Linked DNA regions of Undibacterium sp. KW1. The protein of the gene in region 1 interacts with the protein of each later gene in a pairwise test. Links are inferred from orthologs where the notes say so. Each region holds a gene or a part of one and is shown on either strand. Other genes may lie near its edges.

Evidence for each region. Proteins that work in one complex are often made in the same cells at the same time.
Region 2: the proteins of cyoB (region 1) and UNDKW_RS13545 interact in binary tests that used the Escherichia coli proteins (3 or more experiments, as listed by UniProt). The link is inferred for Undibacterium sp. KW1 from one-to-one orthologs.

The regions. Positions count from the first base shown.
Region 1 is NZ_AP018439.1:1,093,756-1,101,729, forward strand. The notes cover bases 4,030-7,028. They hold cyoB (cytochrome o ubiquinol oxidase subunit I), read right to left. Parts: upstream 6,533-7,028; coding sequence 4,526-6,532; downstream 4,030-4,525. Other genes in these bases: cyoC (cytochrome o ubiquinol oxidase subunit III), read right to left, coding at 4,030-4,533; cyoA (ubiquinol oxidase subunit II), read right to left, coding at 6,532-7,028. Outside these bases: UNDKW_RS04950 (hypothetical protein), read right to left, coding at 91-303; UNDKW_RS04955 (response regulator transcription factor), read right to left, coding at 425-961; UNDKW_RS04960 (ATP-binding protein), read right to left, coding at 1,100-2,452; UNDKW_RS04965 (SURF1 family protein), read right to left, coding at 2,535-3,404; cyoD (cytochrome o ubiquinol oxidase subunit IV), read right to left, coding at 3,401-3,871; more of cyoC, read right to left, coding at 3,868-4,029; more of cyoA, read right to left, coding at 7,029-7,632; UNDKW_RS04990 (MFS transporter), read left to right, coding at 7,835-7,974. UniProt on the Escherichia coli protein: Cytochrome bo(3) ubiquinol oxidase is the terminal enzyme in the aerobic respiratory chain of E.coli that predominates when cells are grown at high aeration.
Region 2 is NZ_AP018439.1:3,008,533-3,012,821, reverse strand. The notes cover bases 1-2,935. They hold UNDKW_RS13545 (pyridoxal phosphate-dependent aminotransferase), read right to left. Parts: upstream 2,084-2,935; coding sequence 917-2,083; downstream 1-916. Other genes in these bases: upp (uracil phosphoribosyltransferase), read right to left, coding at 2,127-2,759; UNDKW_RS13550 (DUF3999 family protein), read left to right, coding at 1-901. Also shown: UNDKW_RS13535 (hypothetical protein), read left to right, coding at 2,965-4,289. UniProt on the Escherichia coli protein: Shows aminotransferase activity with methionine and histidine as substrates, and to a lesser extent also with phenylalanine.

The DNA of each region.
Region 1 (7,974 bases):
TGAGCCCGCAAGACTTTACGCGGTTCTCAATGAAAAACGAGTCGCGTGTTCAGGTGAAAACCGTCAACAACGACTCGTCAAAGGCCAGGTTTAATGTGCCTTGGCGAAGCGCAGGGCAAATTTCTTGAAATTGCGATAGCTGGCTCCCAGGTCTTGTAAGGCATCAATAGACTCAGCCATGGACGCACCTTGCTCGCTGAAATTGCTCTTGAATTCTTCAAATGCGGCTTCCAGCACAGCAGCCAGTTGGTGGTTGTACATACGTCCAAAATTCAGATGACGTCTTTTTATGCGCATTTTCATGGTGTTTCCTTTCAGTTGAAGGGCGGATTATAGAGTAATCCTTGTGAGCCCGGTATTTACTGCATTCCAATAGCCGTCGCCATTGTTTTTCTGTCCAAAAGAAAAATGGTGAATAGGCAAGCTATTTAATTCTTTGCTTTTCGAGCTTACGCGCCAGAGTGCGTCTGTGCATACCTAGCCTGCGCGCAGTTTCTGATATATTGAAGTCGGTTTCGGCCAGTACTTCGTGGATTCTTTCCCACTCCAGGTTCTTGATGGAAGTCGAGCGATTCGTGATCTCTACATCTGCCGTGCCAGCGATATGTCCGAAGGCTGCTTCAATATCATCAGTGTTGGACGGTTTGGATAGATATTGGCAAGCCCCTAGTTTGACCGCTTCCACCGCAGTCGCAATGCTGGCAAATCCTGTGAGCACGACGATCAGCATGTCAGGATTGTGCTGGTGCAAAAGCTGCACGCAGGCCAGGCCGGATGAATGCCCATTCAATTTCAGATCAACCACAGCATAAGCGGGCGTATGATCTGATAATAATTTTTCAGCATCTTCCTTGCTGCTCGCGTGCAGGACGGTATAGCCGCGCCGCTCAAACGAGCGGCCCAGTGTACGGGCAAAAGCAGTATCGTCCTCAATAATGAGTAGCAGACGATTTTCTGGCATAGTGAAACAATTCCTGAAGTTAAAGCTGTATTTCAATGAGGTGGAGCAGAGCGGCTATGCAAACTATTCCAGCTCTTGTGACATTGTAAAGTCTTTATTAATTTTCTTACCGGGACAAATCTGCTTGATCAGCGCTTCCTAAAGCATGATCGCCGACAGTGGCAGACTTAATTGTACGATGGCACCGCCATCTCCGCGGTTCGATGCCGTGAATTGACCACCCAGTTTGCGTGCTACATTGACGACAAAGAATAATCCCAGTCCGCTGCCGGGGCGGCCCTTGGTCGATTGATACGGCTCTCCTATGCGTGACAAAATCGCCGGATCAAAACCAGGCCCGCGGTCAACGACTGTCAATATCAAGTCATCGCCCTGACGTCTGGCTTCCATGCTCAGCCAGTCTGGCGAAGCTTCCAGGGCATTATCAAGTACATTGCAGACCATCTGCTTCAAGGCAGTATCAAAGACGATGGGAATATCATCCTGAATCTGGTTATCGAAACCAAAAGAGACGATAGTACGGGTCGAGGTAAATTCCGTGGTCAGATCATTCAGGAAGCTGTTGATGGTGGTTTTGACTGCCGATTCGCCACGGGCTTCTCCGGCGGACAGCAAGATGCCACTGACTATGCTTTTACAGCGCTGCAACTGGGTTTCCATTTCGCTGATCTCGTCCAGCAACTCGGGGTTTTTCCTGAACTCAGGCATGCGCCGCCAGTCACCGAGGATGACAGACAGCGTTGCCAGTGGTGTACCCAGTTCATGCGCTGCACCCGAAGCCAGCAGGCCCATGCGCACGATATGATCTTCTTCCACGGCGCGCTGGTGCAGGTCTGCCAGTTGTACATCCCGTGCATGCAGGTTGCGGCCTATGCGGGTGATAAAGAAAACCAGCAGGGCCGCATTGAGCATGAAGCAAATAATATAGCCAGCAACATACAGGCGCGATAGCCCGCCGTTTTCACCAGGCGGCAGAGATAAGGGTTCAGAAAACAGCGATAGTCCGGCCAGGCAGGCACTGGTGATGACGACGATAATCCAGGTGGACCAGGCTTCCAGCAAAACCGCACTTAAAATCACTTGCAACAGATACAGAAAAGCAAAGGGATTCGATGTGCCGCCACCGAAATACAGCTGTGCCGTCAGGCTGAATACATCGATCAGCAAGGCAAAAACAAGTTCGCCATTGGTCACATACACACGCTCGTGCCAGCGTAAATGGCTGGCAATATTAAAGCCTATCAGGCAGATCAGCACGGCCAGCATTTTAACCAGAGGCAATTGTATGCCAAAGCCAAACATGACGATCAATATGGTCGATAACTGACCAAACACGGCAAGCCAGCGCAACTGTATAAGCTGCAACATGTTCTTGTGGCCTGCCGAGTTTTCGTAGGCTATTGCAATAGCAGACTGGTTTTCTGGTGTTTTTGTTGCTGTTTTTGCCACTATGCCTTGCCCGATACTATGAGGAAGTATTTTTCTTATCATGCTTGCCATGTCCCGTTATTGTGCTTTTTAGTGCATGCTAACAGATCATGGGCGGTATATTAAATTTGCAATTCCAGCCTGGTTATGCGGTATTCCCTGTCTTGGCGGCGTCGGTATTTTTTCTGTCCCGCATGACATATGACCAGGCTGCTGCCGTCATGGCTGCCAGCAAGAACCAGACGACGGCATAAATCAAATGGTTATTGTGGAAATGAATCACGGTCAGCCCCGCGACAGGGGCGTTGGCTGAGGCTTCATTTTGCTGAGCATTGGGCTTGCTGCTGGCCTGGTTTGCATCGGCGTCGATAAAGAAAGGGGCTGGACTGGTCAAACCGGTTGCTACCGCAATGGCGTTCACATCGCGCGAATACCAGCGCTTGCCAGCGGGATCGTTTTTCCTTAAAAAGCCGCCACCCGGCTCAGTCATGCGCAACAGGCCGGTGACCTGTATGGTGCCAGCAGCAGTTGTGATGAGGCGATCTTTCTCTGAAAATGTCCGGTAAGACGCAGCCATTTTTTCCGGGATAAAACCACGGTTGATCAGTATCGTAGCGCCATCTGCTGTCGCCAGCGGCGTCATGACCCAAAAGCCACCTCCCAATTCTGTCGTGGCTTGCGCCAGTATGGTTTTCTCATACAGAAAAACGCCACTGACCTGCACATGGCGGTACTCGTCCGCACTGGCATTAATGTGTGGCCATAGTGAAAAACCGGGAATGGGGACTGGCTCTGCGTGTACGCGCTGTTCAACCCGCTCTATCAAATCGAGCTTCCATTGAAGGCGCAGTACCTGCCATGTACCCAGCGAAATGAAGCCTGCAAAGATGACTGCCATGCAGGCCGTGAAGCTCAGTCTGAATAAGCGGGAGTGACGGGGAGATGAGGGAGGCTGACCTGTCTTTGGTGTCAGGTCAGCCACTTTCCCGGCAACTCCTTGTTCCTGCTTTTTCATTGCATGGATGGCATGGACTTCATATTGTCCGCAGCAGGTTTGGACATGGGGGCGGCATTGATCGATTGCGGTTTTGTTTCTGTTTCATGCATCATGCCGGGCATCATATTGTGATTCAGGTGATACATGACCCATAGCGATCCGCTCATCATGATAAATACCAGCATGCCGGTAAACAGCAGGGCCAGCATGGTCCAGCCACCTTCAGATTTGCTGTTCATGTGCAGGAAATACACCATGTGCACGACGATCTGTATCGCGGCAAATACCAGCAGGACTATGCCTGTGGTGCTCGATTTGTTCATGACTTTGCCCATGACCAGCCAGAAGGGTATCGCAGTCAAAATCACTGCCAGAATAAATCCTGTTGCATAGTCTTTCAGACTGCCATGACTGGCGTGCGTGTGCTCATGATGATCATCGTGATGATCGTGGCCATGCGCCGTGTGTTCTTGGTGTGCACTCATGGCAAGACTCCCATCAAATAAACAAAGGTAAATACACCGATCCAGATCACGTCCAGGAAATGCCAGAACATCGATAGGCACATCAGTCTCCTGCCGTTCTCAGGCGTGAGGCCATGGCGGCCTATCTGGAACATCAGGGTAATCAGCCAGATAATACCGAAAGTCACGTGCAGGCCGTGCGTGCCTACCAGTGCAAAGAAGGAGGTCAGAAAGCCACTGCGTTGTGGGCCCGCACCTTCGTGTATCAGGTGGGCAAATTCATACAGTTCCAGACTGATAAAACCTGCTCCCAGCAAACCGGTAATAGCCAGCCAGATCAAGGTAGCTTTCACACGCTTGCGCTGCATTTCCAGCATGGCAAAGCCATACGTGATAGAGGACAGCAACAGCAGGGAGGTATTCACGGCTACCAGCGGCAGGTCAAACAATTCTGCACCGGTAGGACCACCTGCATAGTTGCGGCCCAATACCGCGTAGGTAGCAAACAGACAGGCGAAGATCAGGCAATCGCTCATCAGGTAAAGCCAGAAGCCGAGCAGGGTGCCGTTTTCCGGATGGTGTTCCTTGACATAGAAATCGCTGCTGGCAAAAGTGCGAGCCTGCGAAGTTGCACTGGTATTCAAGTTCGTGCCCTCGTTAGGGATAGTTGCAGTATTAGACATGGGCGGCACCTGCCAGACGGCTGCGTTCTTCTTCTGTGCGGATAACATCAGCAACAGGGATGTAGTAATCGCGCTTGTAATTAAAGGTGTGAACGATGATGGCAGCCATCATGGCGACAAAACCCAGCACCGCTGGCAACCACATCTGCCAGATCAGGGCGAAGCCACAGGCTGCGCTCAGCAAGGCGATGATGAAGCCGGCACCAGTATTCTTGGGCATATGGATAGGTACAAAGCCGTCTGTTGGCCTTTGGTATTGCTTGCTCTTCATATCAGCCCAGGCATCGTTGTCATACACTTTTGGTGTAAACGCAAAGTTGTAGTCTGCCGGTGGAGAAGAGGTAGACCATTCCAGCGTACGGCCACCCCATGGGTCACCAGTGAAGTCACGCAGTGATGCACGATTCTTGAAGCTGACATACAACTGTATGATGAAGGAAGCAATACCCAGTGCAATCAGGACGGCACCGAAAGCGGCGATCTGGAACCAGATTTGCAGTGATGGGTCTTCAAAATGGCTCAGGCGACGGGTCACACCCATCAGGCCCAGTACATACAAAGGCATGAAGGCGAAATAGAAACCGATAGTCCAGAACCAGAAGCAGCATTTGCCCCAGAAATCATCAAGCTTGTAACCAAAAGCCTTGGGGAACCAGTAGTTGATACCAGCAAACATGCCGAACAGAACGCCACCGATAATCACGTTATGGAAGTGAGCAATCAGGAACAGACTGTTGTGCAGGACAAAGTCAGCAGGCGGGACCGCCAGCAAGACACCTGTCATGCCACCAATAACGAAAGTGATCATGAAGCCTATAGTCCACAGCATTGGCAATTCAAAACGGATACGGCCACGGTACATCGTGAACAACCAGTTGAATATCTTCGCCCCGGTAGGGATAGAGATAATCATGGTCGTGATACCGAAGAAGGAATTGACACTCGCTCCCGATCCCATCGTGAAGAAGTGATGCAGCCATACCAGGTAAGACAAAATCGTGATTACCACGGTCGCATACACCATTGAGGTATAACCAAACAAACGCTTGCTACAGAAGGTAGAGACGATTTCAGAGAACACACCAAACGCAGGCAGGACCAGGATATAAACCTCAGGGTGACCCCAGATCCAGATCAGGTTCACATACATCATGGAGTTGCCACCCAGATCATTGGTGAAGAAGTTTGTGCCAAACATACGATCTAGTGACAGCATGCCCAATACTGCAGTCAGTACAGGGAAAGCCGCAACGATGAGTACGTTGGTGCACAGCGCAGTCCAGGTAAACACTGGCATCTTCATCATCGTCATGCCAGGCGCGCGCATTTTGATGATGGTGGCGATCAGGTTGATACCTGAGAGTAAAGTACCTACACCGGCAATCTGCAGTGACCAGATATAGTAATCCACACCCACGTCCGGGCTGGACATGATGCCGGACAGCGGTGGGTAAGCGAGCCAGCCAGTGCGGGCGAATTCACCAACGAACAGGGACACCATCACCAGGCCACCGCCAAATGCGGTCATCCAGAAACTGAAATTGTTCAGGAAAGGGAAGGCAACGTCGCGTGCACCGATTTGCAGTGGTACCACATAGTTCATCAAGCCTGTGACCAGAGGCATGGCCACGAAGAAAATCATGATCACGCCATGCGCGGTAAAAATCTGGTCGTAGTGATGCGGTGGCAGGAATCCTGCCGTATCACCAAAGGCAATTGCCTGTTGCAAGCGCATCATGAGAGCGTCAGCAAAGCCGCGCAGCAACATGACAATGGCAAAAATCACATACATGATGCCTATCTTTTTATGGTCGATACTGGTGAACCAGTCGCGCCACAACATGCCCCACAGGCGGAAGTAGGTCAGCGCCCCAAGCAGCGCAATGCCACCAAGTGCGACACCTGCGAAGGTTGCCAGCAAAATAGGTTCGTGAAAGGGAATCGCATCCCAGGAGAGACGGCCCAGGATGAGCTTGGTCAAGTCAATATGATCTTGCATCATTTACTTCCAATGATAAGAGGGAGCACTTCAGGGAACGCTTTGGAGGACGCTTCTGGGGATGCTTTACAAATGTCAGCGTCCAGATAAGCCAACAAGCGTGCTGTGCGGGCGGCGTTATCCTGTTCCAGGCGCTGCGTGAACAAATTGCTGAAATCCATTTTCGCGTCAGATGCGGCATAGGCTCTGGCATTTGCCTTTGCGTCGCTCATCATCATCTTGTCCATGCAGACTTCACCTGTGGCAACGCAGCGATTCAAAATGGCATGATACAAATCCGCATCAACACTGGCGTAATGACGCACCGGCTCGCGCTCACTCGGTTTTTCCAGCTTCAGATAAGTCGCGCGGTCCAGCGTCTGCGTCTTGGCTTTGGCCGCCTGCACCCACTGTTCAAAATTCTGCGTACTCATGCCATGAAACTTGAAGCGCATGTCAGAGAAACCTGCTCCGCTATAGTTGGCTGAAAAGCCATCGAATTCACCCGGCTTGTTAATCACTGCATTGAGCGTCGTCTGCATGCCTGGCATGGCGTAGATTTGACCAGCCAGTGCAGGGATGAAGAAGGAATTCATGACATTCGATGCGGTAATCTTGAAGCGCACAGGCACATCTACTGGTGCAGCCAACTCATTGACCGTGGCAATGCCAAGGTCAGGGTAAATAAACAGCCATTTCCAATCCAGAGCCACAACTTCAACGTTGAGTACCTTGGCGTCAGCAGGAAGAGGGCGGTTTTCGTCCAGGCGTGACAGCTTGCGGTAAGGGTCCAGCGTATGCGTGCTGATCCAGGTGATCATGCCCAGGGCGATGATGATCAGCAGCGGCGCACCCCAGATCACGAGTTCAAGCTGGGTGGAATGATCCCAGTCGGGTTCATACTTTGCTGAGGTGTTATTTTTTCTGTAACGCCAGGCAAATAGTATGGTCAAAAAGATCACCGGTACGATGATCAGTAACATCAAAAGGGTGGATACCCATATCAGATGGCTTTGCTGAGCGGCGATATCACCTGAGGGATTCATTACCACCGTGTTGCAACCCGCCAACAAAATTGCAGAAAAAACAGCAAATCCGCGTCGTGCAAATGAGGGAATCATATTGAGATAGGTCAATGATTATAGAAATTTGTGCTAATGTACCTTTACAAAAAGGCCTTGGCGATTGGACGTTTTGTCCTAGTTTTCAAATAAGCATCAGAAATGAAGATCGCACAGGAGCCAGACTATAAATTTTGAGACAATTTGAGGGACCATCATGGCCAGCATCAGCACCAATGAAAATGAACTGCCCTCCAGCTCCATGGCAGATACTGCAATCAGGAATATCAAAAACAGTCATTCCGATCATTCCTCCATTGCACCCGGCGAAATCGCCATCGGCGTCGTCATAGGACGGGCCTCGGAATATTTTGACTTTTTTGTCTATGCACTGGCTTCAGT
Region 2 (4,289 bases), 1.9 Mb from region 1 along the record:
TCAGGGTTCCATGTTGCAGAATCTTGGCATCAGGCTACACCATGTCAGTGCGCAGTATTTGCGCCTGCGCTGGAATAATCCTGCAGATGCACCCTGGCTGGACAGCGTTATCATAGACAGCCAGCAAGAAGTCTATACACCACCGATTTTGCAATGGAGTAAGCCAATTCCGGTGAGGGCTTGTGGTGCAAATTATTGTGATTATTCCATCCCGGACAACACGCCCATAGACAGCCTGCGTTTGCTGGTGAGCGAGCCTAACACCCTGTTACATATCACAGTGCTGGCGCAGGTGACGACGACAACTGCGCCGGTGTCCTCTTATCATCACAGACATAGTCCGCTATATCCTCTGCATGTCTTAAGGAATCAGAAGCGTAATGCTGAAGTGCAGGTAGTAGATCAACAAGTCTGGTTGAATGACAGCATGGTTTATAAAATCAATCTGCAGAATGGTGAAGTGAAGTCACCTGATTTGCTCTTGGATGGTGCCAGTTATAAGACTTTGCGCTTGCGAACCGATAGCCCATTCAGCAAGTTGCGCAAAACCCTGCCTGAGATACAGATCGCCAGCTTACCGCGCAGGCTGGTTTTTCTGGCGCGCGGCAAACCGCCTTACCAACTCGAATGGGGAATGGAGAACAAAGAGGGGGCTGCAATACCTTTGACAACGCTCATTCCCAAAATGGATTTGAGTAAGCCAGTGCAGGCCGATATCGCCAGTGTGGAAATTGCCGACTATGTCGCACCTCAGCCTGTGGTCAAACCAGTCGCTGAGAAGACACCCGCCAAAGAGCACAAACCCTGGTTATGGGCGGCATTAGGTGTTGGTTTATTATTATTGGGCGGGATGGTATGGTCCCTGCTGAAGAATATGTCAGAAGATAAGGCAAAGACCTGAGTATTTGCTCAGGTATTAAATGCTTTGCAGGCGCTGCAAGGCGTCTTGCAGGGTAGTATCCTGCTTGGCAAAGCAAAAACGCACGATGCCAGATTCCTTGCCTTGCTGATAAAAAGCAGAAACCGGGATGGCTGCCACACCAATCTCAGTCGTCAGCCAGCGGGCAAATTCCAGTTCAGTCATGTCGGAAACTGCTGAATAATCAACAGACTGGAAATAAGTGCCAGCACATGGCAGCAAGCGCAAGCGTGAATTGGCCAGGCCAGCCCTGAACAGGTCACGTTTCTCTTGATAAAAGTCCGATAGCTCCAGATACGGGGCAGGCTTGCTCATATACTGCGCCAATCCCACCTGCATAGGTGTATTGACGGTAAAGACATTGTATTGATGGACCTTGCGGAACTCTGCCATCAGTGCTGCCGGTGCCGTTACATAGCCAACTTTCCAGCCTGTCACATGATACGTCTTACCAAAGCTGGAAATGATAAAGCTGCGCTCTGCCAGCTCAGGGTAGCGCGACAGCGATTCGTGGCGCTGACCATCAAACACCATGTGCTCATATACCTCGTCGGATGCAATCAATACCCTGGTATCACGCACGATATCGCTCAAAGCGGCGATATCATCCACACTTAGTACCGACCCGGTAGGGTTATGCGGTGAATTCAGCATCAGCAAACGGGTCTTGTCAGTGATGCTGGCTTTTACTTTTTCCCAGGGGATGGCATAGCCATTTGTCCCCAATTCCATACTGACAAACACCGGCACACCGCCTGCTAGCTTGATACTGGATACATAGCTGTCATACGCAGGTTCTATGACAATGACTTCATCACCTGCATGTACGCAGGCCAGCAAGATCGTCAAAATACCCTGGGTCGCGCCAGCAGTGACGGTGATTTCAGTATTCACATCATAAGCATGACCATAGATGTTCTTGATCTTGGTGGCTATTTGCTCGCGCAACTGCGGCATGCCTGGCATGGGCGGATATTGATTGTAATTATCCGTCATGGCCTGTGCTACCAGGGCAGGCAGAGCAGGGTCGCAGCTAAAGTCAGGGAAGCCCTGACCAAGATTGACCGCTTTTTTCTCTGCTGCCAGGGCAGACATCACTGAAAAGATGGTGGTGCCCACTTCGGGCAATTTAGACTCAGGTACGAAGCGGGCAGTAGTCGTCATCAGTGAAACTCTTCAAAAACTATAAGCGATTGATATAAAACGATTATTTTGTACCAAACAAACGGTCCCCGGCATCGCCCAGGCCAGGCACGATATAACCATGTTCATTGAGATGGTCATCAATTGAAGCAGTCACGATAGGTACATCAGGATGGGCCGCATTCATGACCTTGATACCTTCCGGGGCAGCCAGCAGGCACACGAACTTGATCGTCGTCGCGCCACGCAGTTTCAGGCGGGAAATGGCGGCAGCGGCTGAGTTGCCAGTTGCCAGCATGGGGTCAACCACGATCACCAGGCGGTCTGCGATATCTTCTGGCACTTTGAAGTAATACTCGACCGGTTCCAGTGTTTCTGGGTCACGGTACAGACCGATATGGCCTACGCGCGCATTTGGCAGCAAATCCAGCATGCCATCCAAAATACCATTGCCAGCGCGCAAGACTGAGATCACGCACAACTTCTTGCCACTGATGGTTGGTGCATCAATGGTGGTAATCGGCGTTTCGATCTTGACCAGTTCAATAGGCAGGTCACGGGTGACTTCATACGCCAGCATCTGGCTGATTTCACGCAACAGACGGCGGAAATTATCCGTCGGCGTGTCTTTGCTGCGCATCAGCGTCAGTTTGTGTTGCACCAGTGGGTGTCTGATTTCGGTAACGAGTTCGTTCAAGGTAATTCTCCGGCAATGTTGAGTTGACCGCTATTTTACGTCCCAGCCAGCATTAAGGGAAACGGATAAATCAGGAATTGAGGTGTTTTTCCACTTCTGCTCCAGCCATCGTCAAATTTTTCTTGATTGATAATCCAGTATAAGAAGTTCCGGCATGGCAGGGCCCGCGATGACGGTGAACGACTATCAGATCAGGAGTGCAGAAATGGACAGCAATCAGGCGTTGTTAAATAAATTATCTCTGGGAGATTACTCCCTCGATCGCCATGGCGACCGCAAGGACAATTATTTGCCACCAGAAGAGGCAATTGAGTCCAATACCCGCATCGATGTGAAAGGTATTCGTGAAGCCATCGCACGGGTAGAGGCAGAAGCCAGGGCCACCGTAGCAGCGGAAACAAGGCTGAAAGCAGAATCCCAAGCCAGGGCGCTGGCAGAAACCAGGGCGCAGGCAGAAGCAGAATCCGCCGAACTGGCTCAGCGCAAACTGGCATTGGAACAAGAAGCTATCGCCGGCGCGCAGGCAAAACTGATGGCAGAACGCCAGTCACGCGCCGCCAGTGAAGCCAGAATAGCTGCCACCGCCGAAGAAACCAGGAATCTGCAAGAACGCGCACTGATAGAGTCACGGGCCCGTGAACAATCAGAACAGCGTGCCAAACTCGAACAACAAGCCATAGAAAAAGCCGAGCATCAGTTCAAAGCTGAGTCAGAACTGGCTTCTCAAGCCCATGCAGAAGCAGAAAAACTCGCAACGCAAACCGCCAATGCCCGCAACTGGGCTGCAGAACGCTTTGCCGCATCCCAATCTGCACGCCAACAGGCAGAAGAACGCGCCCGCGCTGATGCCCGTATTACTGAACTGGCACGCGAACGTGAAAAACGCGACCGCGAAGCCCGTGAAACTGCAGAAATGCTGGCCAAAGTCCGCAGCGAATCCCTGCAAATCAGCAAAGAACGCGACCAGGCAGAAGCCATGGCGCTGGAATATGCCATCAACCGCGCCCCAGTGGAATTGCGCGCCCGTGAAGATGCATTGGCGCGCGTTGCCTTGGAGCAAGGTCAAGAGGCAATTGCCCAGGCCAGAATGGAGTCTGAAAGAAAAGCAGCAGAAGCCATACAGTTGCGCATGCAGTCGGAAGAAGACTTGCGCATTGCTGCCAACAAACGCGAACAGGCAGAAAAGATTGCTGCCGCGACTGCCCAAGCCCGTCGTGAAGCAGAGGACAAAATCCGCATGGTGACCGAGTCACGCATACGCGCAGAGCGCGAACTGCAATCAACTGCCATGACGCGCATAGAAAACGAACAGCAAGCTGACCTGCAAGCGCGGGCAAGACAAGCTGCTGAAGCCGCATTGGCAGAAGAAGCCCGCCAACGTCGTCTGGCTGAGCAGGAAGCTGCAGACAATGCCCGCCAGCGTGTCGCTGAAGAGCAACGGGCTGCCAAGCTGGCCAAAGAGCGCCTGGAGATCGAAAAACAGGCGGTACAAGATGCTCGTGAAAAAGCCGATTCAGAACAACAAGCCCT